2 regions of the Ensifer sp. EB106-03-01-XG145 genome follow, and region 1 is predicted to be linked to the other one. Evidence: predicted binding sites of a transcription regulator. Region 1 holds the regulator's gene; the other holds the start of a gene.
The links. Region 1 encodes HrcA, which represses chaperone genes, less so after heat shock. Its sites were predicted from a motif close to GTTAGCACTCNCNNNNNGNGAGTGCTAAC; they were not measured.

Region 1 (10,519 bases):
GTCGCCTGCAGGCCACCGTCGAGCGGAATGACGAAGCCGACCTCCTCCACCAGCACACCCGATTCCATCGATACGCAGGGGTGAACCTCGGCGGACGACGAGAAGTCGGACTGGAAGAATCGGTCCGGCGCGAGTTCTCGCATGCGCCAGAGGCCGGCCGGCTGGCCGGCAGAGCAGGCGACGTAGAAGGGATCGAGCAGATAGGCGCCGCCGAGATAGGCGGAAAGCGCGCTCGCCGATACCTTTGCCGTGTAGCCGTCGTGCAGCACGATCGGCCTGGCATCGTACGGATAGGCAAAGGCGACGGAGAGGTCGAAACTGGTGACCGACCGCAGCATCCGGTCGAGCGCCTGGCCGAAATCCTGCGTGCCGATCAGACCGATCATCGCCGAAATATCAGCGGACTCCCTTGCCAGCATTCCGGTTTCATCCCCCCGCTCCTCGTATCCCCCATGGGATATCGACAGCCCCTGCTTCGTCAACAATAATTCCCCCCGGGAGAGCAACAGGTCGTCGCGAAACGGGTCGCCCTTGGCGAACACTGCGGCGAACGCCGATGAGGAGGGCGCAATGGCAGGCAGGCTTTCAGGCAAGGTGGCGCTGATCAGCGGTGGCGCGGGAGGCTGCGGCCTGGCGGCGGCGGAGCTTTTCGCGCGCGAAGGCGCCAAGGTCGGTATCGTCGACCTGCCGCGCAGCAAGGGCGAAGAGGTCGCGGCATCGATCCGCGCCAATGGCGGCGAGGCGATTTTTGCCCCTGCCGACGTCTCGGTATCCGCAGAAGTGACATCGGCCGTCAAGGCGGTGGAGGCGGCCTTCGGCGCCATCACGGTGCTCTTCAATCACGCCGGCATTCTTGCCGTCGGCCCCTTCCTCGAGGTCGAGGAAGACGAATGGGACCGACTGATGGCGGTCAATGTGCGCAGCATGTTTCTGATGACCAAGGCTGTTTTGCCCGGCATGCTTTCCGCCGGCGGCGGCAGCATCGTCTGCACCTCGTCGATCTCGGCCGTGGCGGCAACGCCGATGGAGGTGCTCTACGACACGACCAAGGGCGCCTGCCACATGTTCGCCCGCGCCATCGCCGTCGAGTTCCGCGACCGCGGCATCCGCTGCAATGCCGTCTGCCCGGGCTTTATCGCCACCGATCATGGCAAGCGCGAGCTCGTCGGCCTCAGCAAATACGGGGTCGACGTTTCGGAGGCGGCCATCGCCGCGCAGCAGGGCCGCATGTGCGACCCGAAAGAGGTGGCGAACGCGGCGCTGTTTCTTTCGAGCGATGAGGCGAGCTTCATCAACGGCACGCATCTGTTCGTCGACAATTGCTTCACTGCGGTTTGAGGGAGGGGAAAATGCTTCAGGCAGGTGGCCACTGGCGCAACTGGGTCGGAAACCAATCATGCATCGTGCGCCATCGCGGCGCGCCGGAGAGCGAGGCAGCCCTTGCCGAAATGGTGCGCGAGGCGACGTCGCAAGGGCTGAACGTGCGCTGCGCCGGCTCCGGCCATTCCTTCACGCCGGTGGCGCTGACCAGCGGGCTGCAGCTGACGCTCTCCAACATGCAGGGTGTCGTCGGCATCGACTACGCGCGCAAGCGCGTCGCGGTGAAGGCGGGTACCACCATCAATCAGCTCGGCAAGGTGCTGAAATCCAACGGCCTGTCGCTGATCAATCAGGGCGACATCGACAGCCAGGCGTTGGCTGGCGCGCTGACGACCGGGACGCATGGGACCGGCGCCAAGCTCGGCAACATGGCCTCGCAGATCGTCGGCATGCGCCTGGTGCAGCCGGATGGGAGCATTCTCGTTGTCGACGAGACGACACCGGATCTGCTCGAGGCGGCGCGGGTATCGGTCGGCATGCTTGGTGTGATCTCGGAGATCACGCTGCAGGCGATGGACAGCTACAATCTGCATGAAAGGCTCTGGCGCTGCACCTTCGACGAAATGATCGAACAGCACGACGAACTGGCCGCCAAACACCGCCACTTCGGCTTTTTCTGGTGCCCAGTGCCCGAGAGCCGGCATTGCTATTGCCTGCCGGACACCGCATCGGTCTCGACCACAGACAGCACCTCCGACGTCTGCGAGATGAAGGTGATCGACATCACCGAGGAAGCACCGACGGAGCGCCGCTTCGAGAAGATCGCATATTCCTCCGAGATCTATCCGATCGAATACGTGCCGAATTTCCACGAACTCGAATATGCGGTGCCCGTCGCCCACGGCAAGGATGCGGTGAAGGCGGTGCGCAAGCTGATGCTGGAAAAGCACCCGACCTGCATCTATCCGATCGAGTACCGTTTCACCGCCGGAGACACCGGCTGGATCAGCCCCTTCTTCGAGCAGGACTCGATCACGCTCTCGGTCTCGGGCGAGCCGGGAACCGATTATTGGGACTACCTGAGGGATGTCGATACGATCCTGCGGCAGTACGGCTCACGGCCGCATTGGGGCAAGCTGCATTTCCTCGGCGCCGAGGATGTGACGGCGCTCTATCCCCGTGCAGGCGATTTCCGGGCGCTGAGGGCCAAGGTCGATCCGGAGGGCCGCTTCCTCAACGATCACCTGCACCAGCTTTTCGGATAGCGTTTGCGGCTGACGCCGCTCAAAACAAAAACGCCGCGCGAACTTCGCGCGGCGTTTCTTTAAACTCTGATCAGTTGGATCAGGCAGTCGGTGCGTCACCGTTTTCGCCGGCCACGACCTTCGGTCCGCCCTTGGAGACGCCGACCATGGCCGGACGCAGAACACGGTCACCGATCACGTAGCCGGCTTGAACGACCTGCAACACGGTGTTGTTCGGCACGTCCGCATTGGGAATCTCGAACATTGCCTGATGGAAGTTCGGGTCGAACTTCTGGCCTTCCGGCTCAAGCTTCTTGACGCCGTGGCGCTCAAGCGCTGAAAGCATCGAGCGCTCGGTCATTTCCACGCCCTCGATCAGGGCGGTGAGGCCAGCCTCGCCTGCTTCCCTGGCCTCTGCCGGAATGGCATCGAGGGCGCGGCGCAGGTTATCCGAAACGGCGAGCATGTCGCGGGCGAAGCCGGCGACGGAATAGGACTTCGCATCCTTCACGTCGCGTTCGGTCCGGCGGCGCAGGTTGTCCATCTCGGCGGCAAGTCGAAGGTACTTGTCACGCAGCTCGGCGCTCTCGGCCCTGGCGAGCTCCAACGGATCGGGCTCGGCAACCGGCGCAGCTTCAGCGGCGTCGGCAGCATCGGGCGCAGCATCGAATACCTCGTCGGTGGCCTCGGGTCCGTGCTTGTTCGTATCGTCGGTCATGACGTTCTCCGCAGTGTCGTCTCTATCGTCCTTCGCATTTCCACGCCGCAAGCGCGAGCCTGCGTGTCAGCAAAAATGCCCTGTGACTGGATTTGAAGCCGATATCGAGGTTTGGGGCCGAAAAATCAAGGGTTCAATCGCGCTCCTACAGCGCCGCGCGACTTATCAGACGCGCAAAGGTTGCTGTAACACTTTGATTTGCTGCATGTCTTTGTCCTTAATCGAGGTCGATCTAAGGAGACATGCAGCGACTAAAAGCCCGCCTTTAGCGGGAAAGCCTCGACATCAGCTGCGCGGTATAATCGACCATCGGCACGATGCGGGAGTAGTTGAGCCGCGTCGGCCCGATGACACCGACCGCGCCGACGATGCGATCCTCGCCATCGCGATAGGGCGCGACGATCAGCGACGAGCCGGAGAGCGAGAAGAGCTTGTTTTCCGAGCCGATGAAGATCCGGACGCCCGGACCGCTCTCGGCAAGATCGAGCAGCTCGATCAGGCTGTCCTTCTTTTCGAGGTCGTCGAAGAGCATGCGCAGCCGATCGATATCTTCGGCCCCCTCCAGTCCTTCGAGCAGATTGGCCCGCCCGCGCACGATCAACCGCGCCGGCTTCTCGTCGCCTTCATTGCCCGACCAGATGGCGAGACCGCGCTCGACGAGGTCTTGCGACAGCGCGTCGAGTTCGCCGCGCACCGTCTGCTTCACCGTTTCAAGCTGGGTGCGCACCTCGCCGATCGTCTGGCCGGCAAGATGGGCGTTAAGGAAATTCGCGGCTTCAGTGAGCTGCGAGCTGGTAACCCCGGCGGGTAGTTCGATGATGCGGTTTTCCACCTGGTCGTGCTCGCCGACGAGAACGGCCAGCGCCTTGGTCGGCGCCAGGCGAATGAACTCGACATGCTTCAGTACGGGATCGGCCTTGGCGGTGATGACGAGGCCGGCCCCGCGTGACATGCCTGACAGCATCTGGCTGGCTTCGGTCAGCAGCGCATCGACCGGCTGCATATGATCATCGCGCCGCACCTGACGGTCGATCGACGCCCGGTCCTCGACCGAGAGATTGCCGACCTGCATGAAGGCATCGACGAAGAAGCGCAGCCCCGTCTGGGTGGGCAGACGGCCAGCGCTGACATGCGGCGAGTAGATGAGACCGAGATCTTCGAGATCGCTCATCACATTGCGAACGGAAGCGGGAGAGAGCGACATCGGCAGGAGCCGCGACAGATTGCGCGAGCCGAGCGGCTCGCCGCTCGTCAGATAGGTTTCCACGATGCGACGGAAAATTTCGCCCGAGCGCTCATCCAGCGCGGCTGCGATTTCCTTTGCTCCGGGATTGCGCAGTACCATGTCACTCCACACTCGCAGGCACATCCTGCCGTGCCCGGAATATAATGATCCTGCCGCCCGATGGCAAAAGGGAAAAATCGACTGGTCCCCCGGCTATCCACCGGTTCCCTTTGCCTGCGCCATGCTCTAGAAGGCTGACGAGATACGATAGGAGTTGACGATGCGGCCATCCGGCAGAAAAACCGACCAAATGCGCAAGGTTTCTTTCGAGCGCAATTTTTCCAAGCACGCGGAAGGCTCCTGTCTGGTGCGGTTCGGCGACACGCACGTGCTGTGCACCGCCAGCCTTGAGGAAAAGGTTCCGGCCTGGCTGCGCAACGGCGGCAAGGGTTGGGTGACGGCGGAATACGGCATGCTGCCGCGCGCCACCGGCGAGCGCATGAAGCGTGAGGCGGCAAACGGCAAGCAGAGCGGCCGCACCCAGGAAATCCAGCGCCTGATCGGCCGGTCGCTGCGCGCCGTCGTCGACCTTCCGGCGCTCGGCGAGCGCCAGATCTCGATCGACTGCGACGTTATTCAGGCCGATGGCGGCACGCGCACGGCCTCGATCACCGGTGCCTGGATCGCTCTCTACGATTGCCTGAAGTGGATGGAAGCGCGCAACATGGTCAAGGTCGAGAAGGTCCTGAAGGACCATGTCGCCGCCATCTCCTGCGGCATCTTCGCCAACCAGTCCGTGATCGACCTCGATTACCTCGAAGATTCCGCCGCCGAGACCGACGCCAACTTCGTCATGACCGGCTCCGGCGGCATCGTTGAAATCCAGGGCACGGCCGAAGGCAAGCCGTTCTCGGAAGAGGAATTCGCAAGCCTGATGGGCTTGGCAAAGAACGGCATTGCCGAACTGGTCGCGCTGCAGAAGCAGGCGATTGCAGGCTGACCACAGGAGAAAAGATGGCCCCGGCACTGGAAGGCATACTCGAGACTGCGCTCTACGCGACCGATCTCGATGCCGCCGAGGCCTTCTACGGCGGCGTTCTCGGCCTTGAGAAGATCACCCGCGCTGGAGACCGGCACGTGTTCTTCCGCTGCGGCCAAGGCGTGCTTTTGATCTTCAATCCGGCCGAGACGGTGAAACCGCCAGCGCCGGACGCCACCCTGCCGGTGCCACCGCATGGCACGACCGGCCGGGGACACATGTGCTTTCGCGTGCGCGCCGAGGCGCTCGACGCCTGGAAAGCGAAACTGGTAGCGGCCGGTATCAAGATCGAAAGCGATCTTCGCTGGCCGAACGGGGCGCGATCCTTCTACTTCCGCGATCCGGCCGGCAACAGCCTTGAATGTGCGGAGCCGGGCCTCTGGTCCATCGAATGAATATGAAACGAGATACCATGCGCAAACTCGACAACAAGACGCTGATCGTCGCCAGCCACAATGCCGGCAAGATCCGCGAAATCCGCGATCTCATCGGCCCGCTCGGCTTCGAGGCGAAGTCGGCGGCGGACCTCAATTTCATCGAGCCCGACGAAACCGGCACCACCTTCGAGGAGAACGCCACCATCAAGGCGCTCGCCTCCGCCAAGGCCTCGGGTCTGCCGGCGCTTTCGGACGATTCCGGTCTTTCAATCGACGCACTCGACGGTGCGCCCGGCGTCTATACCGCCAACTGGGCCGAGCGCGAGGACGGCAGCCGTGATTTCGCCATGGCGATGGAGAAGGTCGAAAACGCACTGCAGGAAAAGGGCGCAACGACGCCCTCCGAGCGCGCCGCCCGCTTCGTCTCGGTGCTCTGCCTTGCCTGGCCGGACGGCCATGTCGAGCTCTTCCGTGGCGAGGTCGAAGGCTTCGTGGTCTGGCCGCCGCGCGGCAGCCAGGGTTTTGGCTACGATCCGGTCTTCCAGCCGAAGGGCTACGAGACCACTTTCGGCGAAATGAGCGCCGACGAGAAACACGGTTGGAAGCCGGGCGATGCGCAGGCCCTGTCGCACCGCGCCCGCGCCTTCAAGATTTTTGCCGAGACCTGCCTCGGAGCCTGATCTGAGCGGGATGAGGAAAAGTGTGTGCGGTTTCCCGCCCGCATCCCGCTCCCTACTGAAAGTGACCATGAGAGACGCAACGATGCAGACGGCCACGCTATCGGCGATTGGTGACGGCATGGACCCCGGTTTCGGGGTCTATGTACACTGGCCGTTCTGCGCGGCCAAATGCCCCTATTGCGACTTCAACAGCCATGTGCGCCACCAGCCCGTGGACCAGCCGCGTTTCGTTGCCGCTTTCCTGAAGGAGATGGAAGAGGTGCGTGAGCTCTCAGGTCCGCGCACCGTCACCAGCATCTTCATGGGCGGCGGCACGCCGTCGCTGATGGAGCCCTCGACGGTGGACGCGATCCTCCAGGGTATCGCTCGCCATTGGCACGTGCCCGACGGCATCGAGATCACCATGGAAGCCAACCCTTCGAGTGTCGAGGCGACGCGCTTCCACGGCTATCGTGCTGCTGGCGTCAACCGCGTCTCGCTCGGCGTCCAGGCGCTGAACGACCGCGACCTCAAATTCCTGGGGCGGCTGCACAATGTCGAAGACGCGCTGAAGGCGATCCGGCTGGCGCGCGAGATCTTCCCGCGCATGTCCTTCGACCTGATCTACGCCCGCCCGAACCAGACGGTCGAAGAGTGGGAGCGCGAGTTGAAGGAGGCCGTCTCCTACGCGGTCGATCACCTGTCGCTCTACCAGCTGACAATCGAAGAGGGCACGCCCTTCTACGGCCTGCACAAGGCCGGAAAGCTCATCGTTCCGGACGGCGAACAATCGGCCGTGCTCTACGAGGCAACGCAGGAGATCACGGCGTTGATCGGCATGCCGGCCTACGAGGTCTCCAACCACGCCCGTCCGGGTGCTGAAAGCCGGCACAACCTGACCTACTGGCGCTATGGCGACTATGCGGGTATTGGCCCCGGCGCCCACGGCCGCCTCGGCATCGGCGGCGGCAAGATCGCCACGGCCACCGAACGCAAGCCCGAGGAATGGCTGCGCCTCGTCGAGACCTACGGCCACGGCATGGTCGAGCGCGAGGCGCTCGATCTCGAAGCGCAGTCGGATGAACTGCTGCTGATGGGCCTGCGCCTCAAGGAAGGCGTCGACCTTGCCCGCTGGCAGAGCCTTTCCGGCCGCGATCCGGACCCGGAGCGCGAACAGTTCCTGATCGACAACGGCTTCATCGAGCGGCTCGGAAATTCGCGCCTGCGCTGCACGCCGGCCGGCATGCTGATCCTCGACGCCGTGGTGGCCGACCTCGCTTGCCCCTGAGGCAGCAGGCGGTCTTCGCCGGCTACAGACTCAATCGAACGTTTCACCGGAGAGCGGTGTCGCCCGCATCGAGGCGCGCTCCTCGAACACGTCAAACCAGCGTGTCAGCGTCGGGCGGTTACGGAACGATGGCAGGTTGCGAAATGCCATCCAGGAGAGCGCCGTCGCCAGCGCGATCTGGCCGATATCAACGGCCGCCTCGGGCTCCAGCGTGCGCTCCAGCCAATCGTAGGTCTCCTCGATCTTCTCTTCATACCCCTTGGCGAGTTCCGGAAAACGCAAGTGCTCCGGCCGACGCTCCCATTCCCAGCGAAGACCGATGCCGGTCTGGGCGAGGACCTGCGCCACAGACTGCATGCGCAGCGCCCGCCAGCGCGGTTCGCCGCTTTCCGGGATCAGCTTGCGTCCATCCTGCAGCGTGTCGAGATAGGCGCAGATGACGTCGCTGTCGAAGATCGGTTCCTGCCCCTCGCGCAACAGCACCGGCACCTTGCCAAGCGGGTTTTCGGCATAGACTTCGTCGTTGCGCCGAGTCGGGCTGGTCTCGTGGTGGATGACCTTCAGCCGTTCGGCGAGACCGGCCTCGTGGGCGAAGACGAGCGCCTTGCGGGCGAAGGGGGAGTGGGTCTGATAGTAGAGGATCATGTTTGCCTCGCGGGATCTGGCGTGAATGCCTGTTCCCGTGAAGAGATATTGCATCGCAGCCGATAAAGGCGCTCTGTTTTACCGGCCGCGCTGCAAGTTTGTTTCGCGAACCGCTACTTCATCGGATCGCCTTTCAGCCGGTTGAGTTCAATGCCCTTTGCGACCAAGCGGGCCACATGGGCGTCGTCGACGTCGTCAGTGGCGCGCAGGCGGATATAGGCCATGTCACCCTTGCCGCCGCCCTTTTCCAGGCGCGGATCGAGATCGAGCATCTCCGCCCCACGCCAGAAGCCGAAGGTCACGTGATCCTTTGCTCCCTTCAGGAGGCAGACTGCGCCGCCGGCCTCGTAGATGGGGTGGCCCCACTTCACGATATCGGTGAGCCCGCCTGCGGCAATGAGCGCTGCGTGCAGACGTTTTGCCACCTCGCCCGGCTTACCAGAGAGGCCGGCAATGTAATCTTCGACAGTCCTGGTCATGATCGACTTTCACTTGTTCGGTTGGAAGGCAGTTTTCAGTTCTTGAACGGGATCAGGCTGCGCAGCCGCGGATCTCGGAGCCACAGGCCGCCCCAGGCGATGACGCCCAGGTAGAAACCGAAGAACAGATGGCTGAAGAGTGGACTGCCGGCCCGAAGATGCGTCGCCATGGCGCCGCCGAGATAACCGGTCAGCAGAATGGCGCCGAGGATCGAGGTCCGCGGGATCACGTAAAGCACGGTGCAGAGCAGCGTGAGCACCCCGAGCAGACGCGCCAGGTTTTGATCTGCGGAGTAACCAAGCGCCAAGATGGTTTCGGTAACGACCTGAAGCGGCACGAGCTTGATGACGGCATCGAAGACCAGGAAGGCGACGAGCACGCCACTGAGGACGCGGCCGAGGATGACGGATTTGGCAGTCGGGGCGGAAATGGCAAGGCTGGTATTCACTGGGATTTCTCCTTGGATCTCGTTTTCAGTCCAAGGACGAAGCAAGGCGGCCCGCCCCGACAGCCGCCTCGTGGCTTTTTCATCTTTTTTTGACGACGGCGTCTTCGACGCCCGGCTCCTCGTCGAGCTTGTCGAGTTGCATGCGGATATAGGCGCATTCGGCGGCGTTGGTCGCAAGCGCGATGGCATGATCAAAAGCGACGCGTGCCTCGCGGACCTTGCCGAGCTGCTTCAGGAGGTGGCCGCTGAGGCCGTGGAAATAGAAGTAGCCAGACAGTTTGCCAGCCAGCGGCTCGATCATGGCGAGTGCCGCCTCCGGACCGTCACGCTTCGAGACGGCAACGGCCCGGTTGAGGGTAATCACCGGCGAGGGCTGCAGCCGTTCGAGCGCTTGGTACAGCAGGTCGATCTGCGCCCAGTCGGTGTCTTCAGGGCGTTCCGCCCGCGCATGCAGGGCAGCGATCGCGGCCTGGATCTGATAGGCGCCGGGCTGGCGGTGGCGCATCGCCCTGTCGATCAGCGCCAGCGCCTCATCAATCAGTGGGCGGTTCCACAATCCGCGATCCTGGTCTTCGAGCAGGATGACGGCGCCATCGGCATCGAAACGGGCGCGCGCGCGGGAATGCTGTATCATCATCAGCGCCGTCAGCCCCATGATCTCCGGTTCCGCGGGAAAAAGCTCCAGCAGCAGACGCCCGAGCCGGATCGCCTCCTCGCAGAGATCGGCCGAGACGCTTTCCGGGCCGTTCATCGCCGAATAGCCTTCGTTGAAGACGAGATAGATCATCGTTGCGACGGCGGCGAGCCGGTCGGCACGATCGGCAACATCGGGCGTTTCGAAAGCAAGGCCGGCCGCCGCGACGCGGGACTTGGCGCGGGTGATGCGCTGTTCCATCGCCGCTTCGCTGACGAGAAAGGCGCGGGCAATCTGCTTGACCGAAAGGCCCGAGACGATGCGCAGAGCCAGCGCGATCTGCTGGGTTGCCGGCAGAGCCGGATTGCTGCAGACGAACAGCAGCCGAAGAATGTCGTCGCGATATTGCGAGCCATCCAGCCGGTCGGCGAGATTGCTCTCC
Region 2 (10,519 bases), on a different contig from region 1:
GGATAGAGGAATGCTACAACGAACTTCGAATGACAACAGGAGGTGGATCCGCGCGCTGCTGCTCGCAATTCTACCGGTCGTCGCGACATCCATACTGGGCCAGCTGGCGACCTATCCGAACATCGAAAGTTGGTATGCAACGCTAGCGAAGCCGATCTTCAATCCTCCGAACTGGGTGTTTGCCCCGGTTTGGACAACGCTTTACGTTCTCATGGCTTATGCTGCCTGGCGGCTCCTGAGCATGCCTGCGAGCACGCCGGGCAGGTCGACGGCCTTGATCCTCTTTTTTATTCAACTCGCTCTCAATGCATTGTGGTCCTGGATGTTTTTCGCCATGCAAAGTCCGGTCGCCGGCTTGGTGAACATCATCGTGCAAATCGGGTTCATTCTCGCAACGATCGCGCAGACTTGGCGCGTGGAAAAGACAGCGGCGCTTTGCCTCGTGCCGCTGGCGGTCTGGGTTTCGTTTGCTGCCGTTCTGAATTTTGCAGTCTGGTACCTCAATTGACCGCCTTCGAGGAGGCGAAGACTGCGATAACGAGGCGCTTTGGGAAGCGGCCAGCACTGAAAGACCGGTGCTATGCGTTTATGTGCATGAACAGGAAAGCACTGGTATCCGCCCGCTTGGAGGAGCCACACTTTGGTGGCTGCATGGCGCGTTGAAGGATCTAAATGCGACACTTGCCGGCCTTGGCAATGGCTTGACGATCTTTTGCGGTAAGGCAATCGATCTTATCCCGCGCATCGCCCAAGAATGCGGGGCATCCGCCGTATTCTGGAATCGTCGATATGGAGCTGCGCAGCGCCGGATTGACGCGGAAATCAAGGCCACTTTGCGTGGCCAAGGGAAAACCGCGAAGAGCTTCAGAGGAAATCTGATAAACGAGCCCTGGACCCTACAAACGACCGAAGGCGGCCCGTTTCGCGTCTTCTCCGCCTATTGGCGCGCCGCCCGGACTATAGGCACTCCGCCTTATCCGCTACCGCCGCCGCGCCGTCTCGAGCCGCATCGTGGGGCCAAAGGATCAGCGGTCGCGCGTGTTGAGCTTGACGAACTCGGACTGGAGGTTTCCCAACCGGATTGGGCTTCCGGCCTGAGACAAAGTTGGACCCGAGGTGAGACCGGCGCGCAAGGGACGCTGGGACGATTCCTTGAGAGCAGCTTCAACACGTATGCCACCGCCCGCGATAGGCCCGATCGTTCGGCCTCGACATCCAGGAAGACGTCGCGTTGCTACTTGAACGGTTGAACGGGCAATCCCACTGATTTGTGAGAAGAAAATCCGCTCGCGATCTCATCGCGGGTTTCTAACCACGCGGAGCAAGGGAATGTTTCAACCAGTCTCTCACCACACTTCATTGTCCGCGTTGGAAGGGGCGGACATTACCTGTGCGGCGATCGCTCGCGTTCACAGTGCATGCCCATCCTGATTGAAATCGCCGGAATTCCGGGAAGCTGGGGCGAATGGTCTTCTTCTCCTCCTCTCCTTTTTCGGAGCCGGAGCGCTCCGAGATCCATGCGAGCTGACTTAAGACCTAGGGCGAGACGCCAGGTAGCCCTTGCCGGGGTCGCTTCGTCCACAGACGAAGCTCGGCCTTAATGCGGCACACACTGTCATTTTATAGGCTCACTAGAGCCAGCCGGCGAGTTCGCGGCGCACGACGTGTTCGAGGACCGCCATGCCTTCGGCGCTGTCGTTGAGACAGGGAATGTGGGTGAACTTGTCGCCGCCATTATGGTGGAAGCTCTCGGCCGCCTGCTCGGCGATCTCCTCCAGCGTTTCCAGACAGTCGGACACGAAACCGGGATTGATGACGGCAATACGCTTGACGCCTTCCTGTGCGAGTTTCTCGACCGTCTTGTCAGTGTAGGGCTGCAGCCATTCCTCGGGCCCGAAGCGCGACTGGAAGGTGACCTGCAGCTTCTCCTTGGACCAGCCGAGCTTTTCGCGCAGCAGCCGCGCGGTCTTCTGGCATTGGCAATAATAGGGGTCGCCCTTGTCGAAATAGCTCTTCGGGATCCCGTGGAAGGAAGTCAGAACCACTTCCGGTTCCCAGTCGAGCGTCGCCAGATGGCGCTCGATCGAGGTCGCGAGCGCGTCGATATAGACCGGATCGTCGTGGTAGGGCGGAACCGTGCGCAGCGCCGGCTGCCAGCGCATCTTCAAGAGCGCCTCGAAGGCCTTGTCGTTGACGGTGGCGGTGGTGGCGGCCGCATATTGCGGATAGAGCGGGAAGACGAGGATGCGTTCGCAACCGGCCTTCTGCAGCGCTTCCATGCGCGAGGCGATCGAGGGCTGGCCGTAGCGCATGCCCCAGTCGACGATCACATCAGGGCGATCGGCGAACGTTTTGGCCATCAGTTGTGCCTGGTTGCGGGTGTAGGTCCTGAGGTAGCTTTCGTTCAGCTCCTTGTTCCAGATCGTCTCATAGGCCTTGCCCACCTTGCCGGGACGGGTGTTGAGCACGATGCCGAACAGGATCGGGTACCAGAACAGTCGCGACCATTCGATCACCCGGCGGTCCGTCAGGAACTCCTTCAGGTAGCGGCGCATCGAGGTATAGTCGGTGCCGTCGGGCGTGCCGAGATTGACCAGCAGAATGCCGATGCGGCCGTGTTTGATGATCGGGTGACTAGCAAGCGTGGTTAGCATCAATACCGTTCCTTTTTGTCTCCAAGCCAATTACGGATGGAACGTGGAACGGATCAGTGTGGGCTGAAAATCCTGCTCGAAACAGGCAGAAGTCGTCCTCAATCAAACCTGAAACCACCAAGCGGACTATGCAGCAGGCGGTCAGTCCGTTGGTCGTCACTCCAATCGAGCCGGGAATCCGTCGGCGCGAAGGTTCTCTCCAAGAGTATCCTCCAACAGCTTGACGATCTGCGTCGACTGCGCGGTGCCGCCGTATATTTCCTTGCCTTTGACGAAGATCTCATTGGTCAAGGCAGCCAGATTTAGCGGCACTCCAAGAATTCTGCCAAAGTCGATCGCAAACCCTAGATCCTTCACAGCAAGATCCATGGTGAAGCCCACGTCGTAGCTGCCGTTCAGGATGAGTTGGCCCTCCGTTTCATGGACGAAACTGTTTCCGGAACTCGCCTTTATGGCTCGCCATGCTTGAGCAAGGTCTAGGCCACCGCACTTCGCGAGCATCAGGGCTTCACCATCTGCTATGAGGTGGATGAATGCCAGCATGTTGGTGATTACCTTGATGACCGCTGCGTTACCTAAAGGACCCATGTAGAAAATCTGGTCCCCCATGGTCTGCAGCACTGGAAGAAATCGATCGAACACCTCCGCATCGCCGGCAGCCAACAGGGTAAGCTTTCCTTTTGCGGCAAGATGGACACCCCCTGTGACAGGAACTTCCAGAGTCGTGACACCTCTTTCCGAGGCCTTGCCTGCCAGCCGAAGGATTTCACTGCGACCGATTGTGGACATCTCGATCCAGGTCATGTCCGGTCCACAGAATTTGAGAAAGCCGTCAAGAACCGTCTCTGAAACCTGCGGAGACGGAAGGCACGTGAAGATAACATTTGATTGCTCGGCAAGCGCGATGAGTGAATCTGCCCACAAGGCACCGGCTTCGACCAACTGATCGGCTGTGCGGCGTTCTTTGTCGTGAACCGTCACCATGAGACCGGCGCGCAAAAGGCTTGCTGCCAGATGCGCGCCGAGGTTCCCAAGTCCTATGAAACCACAACGCATTGCCTGCCCTTTCCGATTTAAATGAGTTTGCTTTAGATGAACGAAGGGGCTTAGCACCGGCGAGCGTCGGCAGCCTACCGACGCAGAGAGTGCCATCGCCTTCCCTTCCTGACCACACTCTTGATGGCGCCCCCCGTATCTTCCGCCGACCTTCAAGAGCGGATCGGTCTCGGGCAAAGAATGGTGTTCAACTCGTCGATTGCGTAGGCATTCAACCCGTGCCTCCCGTAAACATGAGATTAGGATCCCGGCGTGCGGGTGCACGACGCTTGTGTCCGGTCTGAATGGCTCGGTACATAGACACACGCGGTCGGTCGATGCGTCAACTTGGTTTCCTTTCGGATCGTCCGCGACGGAGGTTCAACAACGTGTCTTGGTGCACGATGGTTCGAGTTTTCGGTTGTCTGGCCTGGTTGGCTCGGATGTTCCTGCCTGCAAGGACTGCCGTTTCATCAATCCGCTTGGCGCGAGTTTCGGGCGTTTTCGCATGCAGTATCCATTCCAAGATCGCACGCTTGGTCGACCGCGGGCATCCCTCAAAGTTTCGCGCTGCGTCCAATACGCCTGCCAATGCGATGGTCAGATCAGTTGGAACTTGAAGCGCTTCGACGGCGTCAAGGCAAGACCAGGAACCATCTTTGCGCGCCGCCTCTATCTTGGCCATGCCCGAAGATTGCATAAGCCCAGAGGCAATTAGGCGCTCAATGCGCTGCTTGTTGACCGCAGACCAGGCGCTTTTCGGCCTTCGGGGCGACAGCAGTCGCATCGACCGTTCTGCATCAAGTGAACGTGGCGTGCTGTCAACCCAGCCGAAACAAAGCGCCTCGTCCACAACCTCATCATATGAAAGATGCTTGGTCCCGGCAGCCTTTTTCCACGTGACAAGCCATACGCTGCTGGTTTGCGCGTGATGTGTTTCCAGCCACGCGCGAAGCTCTGCACGGCTTGCCACTTCAACACGATCGAGTTCGTTAGAAGCCATTTTTGGTCCTAGCGGGCAAGCGCCCAGCTTTATGCATTGCTGCAAATATCTGGCAGTGAAACTCGACCACAAATCCGTATCATCTCAAGCGATAGTCGGGGTAGTTCACGCGCCGCGACCCAACCATTCTAGGCACGCGAATGTTGACCACCGGCGCCAGGTTTGTTGCCGAGCGGTCCATCTGAAGCGATCGACATGCCCGCATCTTGGCAGGCATCAATGAAAGCCGCACGGGCGATGGCGACTGGCGTCATTCGGTTCAAAGCACGACGGCAAGTTTGAACCGCCCGATTGTGCTTGCTTCCTCGATAAACGGTCCAATTGCCTTCAAGGAAGTCAAGCACATCGTTGACGGAAGAAAATACTTGTTGCCTCCCATCCTTCATCTGAACGGTGACAGGCGTCATCCAAAGCAGTTCCGGGCTAAGCATGTTGTCCTCCTTTCGCGTTCGAGCAAGACGAAAAGGGCGTGCTGAGGTTGCTGCACTCAATGCCGACTTCAGCCGACGTCGGCGAGAAATGTAAGCTTAGGCTAGCGTCCGTCCCTGGCGCGAGCAAATGATGCCTCTCGGCGAAGGCGACGAAAAGGCCCCGTACGGTCTCCGGCTCGACTTCGTCACGCAATGCGGCGCGGCAAGCATTAGGAGCAATGGAATGCGCCGCCTCCCGCAATATCGGCGGCCATTCGATAAGGTGGCGGTAGGCATCCATTACAGAACGAATCTCGGCCGAGAAACCAAGGCCGACGAAAATGGAAACAGGCTTCTGGAGCAGATCGGGTTTCATCGCGCGCTCCTTTCCAACCGGGTGTGATACCATGGGCGCCATCGAAACGGCGCCCATATCCGATGTTTTCGTTTACGCGGCGCTCTGGGCTTCTATCCGCGGCGCGGCGTCCGGCCGTCCAAGAGCGGAACCGCTTTGAATGCTGACCTTGCGCGGTTTCAATCCCTCCGGAATCTCCCGGACGAGATCGATGGTCAGCAGACCATTGCTCAATCCCGCTCCACTCACCCTGACATGGTCGGCAAGCTCGAAACGATGTTCGAACGGGCGTCCGGCGATGCCTCGGTGCAGATAGGCTTCGGACGGAGAATCCTGCTTCTTGCCAATAACGGTGAGAAGATTGGTCTGAAACGTTAAGTCGAGGTCGCCTTCGGCGAAGCCGGCAACCGCAATCGAGATGCGGTAACTGTCGTCACCCGTCTTGACAATGTCATAGGGCGGCCAATCGCTGGTCGGACGGTCGCGCTGGGCGTTTTCCAGAAGGTTGAAGAGCCGGTCGAAGCCAACGCTCGATCGAAAGAGAGGCGTGTAGTCATAAGATGTTGCCATAGCCATATCCTCCTAAAAGCAACATGGGTATGGAGCGCCGAAAGACGGCGCTTCCAGCATTGCCAGCCCTGTTGTCAGCGGCTGGAGGACTATGATCTGGTATTTGAGAAATCCGGCTTCAAGTGCTGCCTTGGAGAATTTTCGCAAATCTCAGTGCAGCTTGAACTCACCTTCAATACGGCGCCATTCGTTCGGCCGGATCAGGCGCTGATGCGTATAGCGAACGGAATGCAGCGGACCGTCGAGATTGGCTTGCCAGAAATCGAGGAATTTCTGCATTTCAGGAAAGTCGGGAGCAAGATCGTAATCCTGCCAGACATAGGTCTGCAGAACGGATTCGAAATCGGGAATGCGGTAAAGGATATGCGCGGTGGTCAGTCCGTAGCCGTTTATTTGACGCTCGAAATCCGATGAATATCGCATGCTTCATCTCCGTTTCTCAACAAGCGCTAAGGTGGCGCAATTGTTCGCGGTCATCAACGGAATTCTAAACGTCAAGCAGTCCTTTGTTGTTCGTTTACAGCATGTTAGCAGCCGCGCGATGCGAGTGCTGATTTTTTTGGTTTCACCCCTTGAATTCGAAAAATCGCGAAACCAGATGATTTTGCGCAAGACGCTCATATGAGGTTTTGTACCCGTCCGGACTGGTCATCCGGTCCGGTGATGGGGGAACAACGTCACTACTGTTTGTCCATGGAGGAAAACATGTCTTTCCGACCGCTGCATGATCGTATTCTCGTCCGCCGGGTTGAATCGGAAGAGAAAACCAGGGGCGGGATCATCATTCCCGATACCGCAAAGGAGAAACCTCAGGAGGGTGAAGTCGTCGCCGTCGGCCCTGGCGCACGCAACGAAGCGGGCCAGATCCAGGCGCTCGATGTCAAGGCAGGCGACCGCATCCTGTTCGGCAAGTGGTCAGGGACCGAGATCAAGATCGACGGGGAAGATTTGCTGATCATGAAAGAGAGCGACGTCCTCGGTGTCCTCGAAGCCCAAGTCGAGCGCCAGCAGGCAGCCTGAGCCATCACACGATAAATCCACCAGTCAAATAGCTGCCTATTGAGGAGTTAAGGAAATGGCTGCGAAAGAAGTCAAGTTTCACACCGATGCCCGTGAACGCATGCTGCGTGGGGTCGATGTCCTTGCCAATGCCGTCAAGGTGACGCTCGGCCCAAAGGGGCGCAATGTCGTTATCGACAAGTCCTTTGGCGCCCCTCGCATCACCAAGGACGGCGTCTCGGTCGCCAAGGAAATCGAACTGGAAGACAAGTTCGAGAATATGGGCGCGCAGATGCTGCGCGAAGTCGCCTCCAGAACCAACGATCTCGCCGGTGACGGAACGACCACGGCCACCGTGCTGGCGCAGGCGATCGTCAAGGAAGGGGCTAAGGCGGTTGCTTCCGGCATGAATCCCATGGATCTCAAGCGCGGCATCGATCTCGCGGTTGACGCGATCGTGAAGGAGCTGAAGACCAACGCCCGCAAGATCTCCAACAACTCGGAGATCGCGCAAGTAGGCACCATCTCAGCCAACGGCGACGAGGAAATCGGGCGCTACCTGGCGGAGGCGATGCAGAAGGTCGGCAATGAAGGTGTCATCACCGTCGAGGAAGCCAAGACGGCGGAGACCGAACTCGAAGTCGTCGAAGGCATGCAGTTCGACCGCGGCTATCTCAGCCCGTATTTCGTGACGAATGCCGACAAGATGCGGACCGAATTCGACGATCCCTATATCCTGATCCACGAGAAGAAGCTTTCCAACCTTCAAGCCATGCTGCCAGTTCTTGAAGCGGTGGTGCAATCCAGCAAGCCACTGCTGATCATCGCTGAAGATGTCGAAGGCGAAGCACTTGCGACTCTCGTCGTCAACAAGCTGCGTGGCGGCCTGAAGATCGCAGCGGTCAAAGCTCCTGGATTCGGCGACCGGCGCAAGGCCATGCTTGAAGATATCGCCGTTCTCACCGGCGGCACGGTTGTCTCCGACGACGTCGGCATCAAGCTCGAGAATGTCACCCTCGACATGCTCGGCCGGGCGAAGAAAGTCACGATCGAGAAGGAGAACACAACGATCATCGACGGCGTTGGCGCCAAAGCTGATATTGACGGCCGTGTCTCGCAGATCCGCGCCCAGATCGAAGAAACCACGTCCGACTACGATCGCGAGAAGCTGCAGGAGCGCCTGGCCAAACTCGCCGGCGGCGTCGCCGTCATTCGCGTGGGCGGCTCAACCGAAGTTGAGGTGAAGGAAAAGAAAGACCGCGTCGACGATGCACTGCATGCCACCCGGGCGGCAGTGGAAGAAGGCATTCTTCCGGGTGGCGGTGTCGCGCTGCTAAGGGCGGTCAAGGTGCTTGACGATCTCCCTACGGCCAATCAAGACCAAAAGGTTGGGATCGAGATCGTGCGGCGGGCGGTCGAGGCACCGGTTCGGCAGATCGCTGAGAATGCTGGCGCAGAAGGCTCGATAATCGTCGGCAAGCTGCGCGAGAAGACGGACTTCTCCTTCGGGTGGAACGCTCAGACCGGAGAATACGGTGATCTTTACGCCCAGGGCGTGATCGACCCGGCCAAGGTAGTGCGCACAGCGCTCCAGGATGCGGCCTCCGTCGCTGGTCTCCTGGTGACGACCGAAGCCATGATCGCCGAGAAGCCGAAGAAGGACACGGCTCCGGCACTACCGGCCGGCGCAGGAATGGACTTTTAATACGGCCGTCTGGTCCGCCCCTCTGAGGGGCGGGCTGGATCCTTGAACTCAAGAGGCCGCGAAATCAAATCTTCGGCTGGCGCACTCCCGGCGCCATCGTTGTTGAAAACCAACGAGTTCAGTGAGGTAGAAATGCACACGAAGATGTTTGATCGACCAGTTTACCTGCGTGAAAGGAAGGATCTGGTCCTCGAAATCACAAACCTGGACGACGCGATCGATTTCCTCGAGGAGTGGTCCAAAGGAGATCGCGATATCATTCACGACGCAACCCTGAAGACCTGCTACCTAGCCCATGACGGCCACAAGCCCGTTCAGGTGGCACGAGACGCGCTTCGCTCCTTTGCGCGCAAGAAGGGCATCCTTGTGAAAGCTCCCGCGGTTGCGCCGTGGATGGTCAAGGCGAAGTCGGGCGGCGGTCGAATCTCCCTGTAAACGAACCGTCAACAGTGAGAGGCTGCACTCGCGGCCTCTCTCCCAGATCCCTACGCGCCCGCATCGGCGCAGTAAGCGGGACGCGCAAGCAGTGGCGGCAGAACGCATGCAGTTCCACTGCTTAGGGAACAAGCGCAGGATGCGCCCGTGGCGCCTTGTCCCCCGTGACATAAAGGCGGCGTGCCCGCCCCGACGGCGTTACGACTTATCCCTTTCTCAGCGGGAGCATCGTCACCACTTCCGCGTGCAATTCTAGGCAGATCTGACGATACTCATGTATCAAGTCCTCACACAAGGAACCGTTCCCGAGCGCCGCCCTACCGGAAGGTAAGGGCTACGAGCTCGAAGCTCCCAGTGCCGTGGGTCGGTTGGAGGTATCGGCCTACCGCTGGGAGCCCAATCAGATCGTCGTGAACCAGGGCGATGCGGTTAAGCTCGAGATCCTTGGTGTCAACGGCTCGCGGAGCATCCGGGCGTGATCGACGGCTACGATATTAGCTTCACCGTCAAGCGCGGCCAGCTCACTACCGTAACCTTCACTGCTGATAAGGCGGGTGTGTTTGAGTTTCGGTGTGGGACTCACCAGCCGTCGATGGTGGGCGAGTTGATCGTGCTGCCGGGCAGTTGAGCGGCGCGATCCCGATGACCCGAAGCCCGCCCGCCGCAGGCAGAACTAGCTGAGGACGAACATCGTGAAGGCCGCAGCCGCCATGCAGGTGGTGGCGAACCATCCCATCAAGCGCAGTCGAAACGACGCCACGAACTGACCCATCTCGTCTTTGCGGGAAACCACTATCATCATTGCGGCCATCAGCGGCACGGAGATCACGCCATTGAGGACAGCGCTCCAGAACAGCGCCCGTATGGGATCTAGGTCCGAATAGTCCACCGCGACGCCTATGAGGGTGGCGAGGCCGATCACAGTATAGAATCCAACCGCCTCCCTCGGTTTGTGCTCAAGCCCGATTGCCCAGCCGCGCGACTCGCATACGGCATAGGCCGCCGAGCCCGCCAGGACTGGCACAGCCAGCAGACCCGTGCCGATGATGCCCAGGCTGAACAGCGCGAACGCTAGATCGCCGGCAATCGGCCGGAGCGCCTCGGCGGCGTCGGCGGAGGTCTCAATCTCGGTCAGGCCATGCAAGGTGACGGCGGTCGTCAAGATGATGAAGAAGGCGACAAGGTTGGCGAAGGCCATGCCGATATATGTGTCCCAGCGGATGCGACTGAGCTGGACGGGCGCTTGTTCGGGATGGTCGATGAGCGGATCGGTCGTTGGGTCGGCCTCGTCGTCCTCCACCTCCTCCGACGCCTGCCAGAAGAGGAGATAGGGGCTGATGGTGGTGCCGAAGA

Region 2: a site for HrcA is predicted at 6,554-6,582, ahead of groES (co-chaperone GroES). Genes of this name have one in related genera too.

Annotation. Positions count from the first base shown of each region.
Region 1 is NZ_JBYTEC010000001.1:314,655-325,173, reverse strand. Features, by position in the region: gene AC3WWH_RS01655 (helix-turn-helix transcriptional regulator) at 1-419, opposite strand, end outside; gene AC3WWH_RS01650 (SDR family NAD(P)-dependent oxidoreductase) at 571-1,338, shown strand; gene AC3WWH_RS01645 (D-arabinono-1,4-lactone oxidase) at 1,350-2,585, shown strand; gene grpE (nucleotide exchange factor GrpE) at 2,665-3,282, opposite strand; gene hrcA (heat-inducible transcriptional repressor HrcA) at 3,548-4,627, opposite strand; gene rph (ribonuclease PH) at 4,788-5,507, shown strand; gene AC3WWH_RS01625 (VOC family protein) at 5,522-5,941, shown strand; gene rdgB (RdgB/HAM1 family non-canonical purine NTP pyrophosphatase) at 5,959-6,603, shown strand; gene hemW (radical SAM family heme chaperone HemW) at 6,686-7,870, shown strand; gene AC3WWH_RS01610 (glutathione S-transferase family protein) at 7,901-8,515, opposite strand; gene AC3WWH_RS01605 (DUF1801 domain-containing protein) at 8,629-8,994, opposite strand; gene AC3WWH_RS01600 (DoxX family protein) at 9,030-9,443, opposite strand; gene AC3WWH_RS01595 (RNA polymerase sigma factor) at 9,523-10,519, opposite strand, start outside.
Region 2 is NZ_JBYTEC010000029.1:9,345-19,863, reverse strand. Features, by position in the region: gene AC3WWH_RS31510 (TspO/MBR family protein) at 11-508, shown strand; gene AC3WWH_RS31505 (deoxyribodipyrimidine photo-lyase) at 486-1,250, shown strand; gene hemH (ferrochelatase) at 1,632-2,654, opposite strand; gene AC3WWH_RS31495 (NAD(P)-dependent oxidoreductase) at 2,811-3,806, opposite strand; gene AC3WWH_RS31490 (YdeI/OmpD-associated family protein) at 4,033-4,692, opposite strand; gene AC3WWH_RS31485 (DUF982 domain-containing protein) at 4,821-5,123, opposite strand; gene AC3WWH_RS31480 (DUF982 domain-containing protein) at 5,116-5,478, opposite strand; gene AC3WWH_RS31475 (Hsp20 family protein) at 5,551-6,027, opposite strand; gene AC3WWH_RS31470 (usg protein) at 6,178-6,450, opposite strand; gene groES (co-chaperone GroES) at 6,733-7,047, shown strand; gene groL (chaperonin GroEL) at 7,103-8,731, shown strand; gene AC3WWH_RS31455 (DUF982 domain-containing protein) at 8,864-9,166, shown strand; gene AC3WWH_RS31450 (cupredoxin domain-containing protein) at 9,642-9,794, shown strand; gene AC3WWH_RS31445 (NRAMP family divalent metal transporter) at 9,840-10,519, opposite strand, start outside.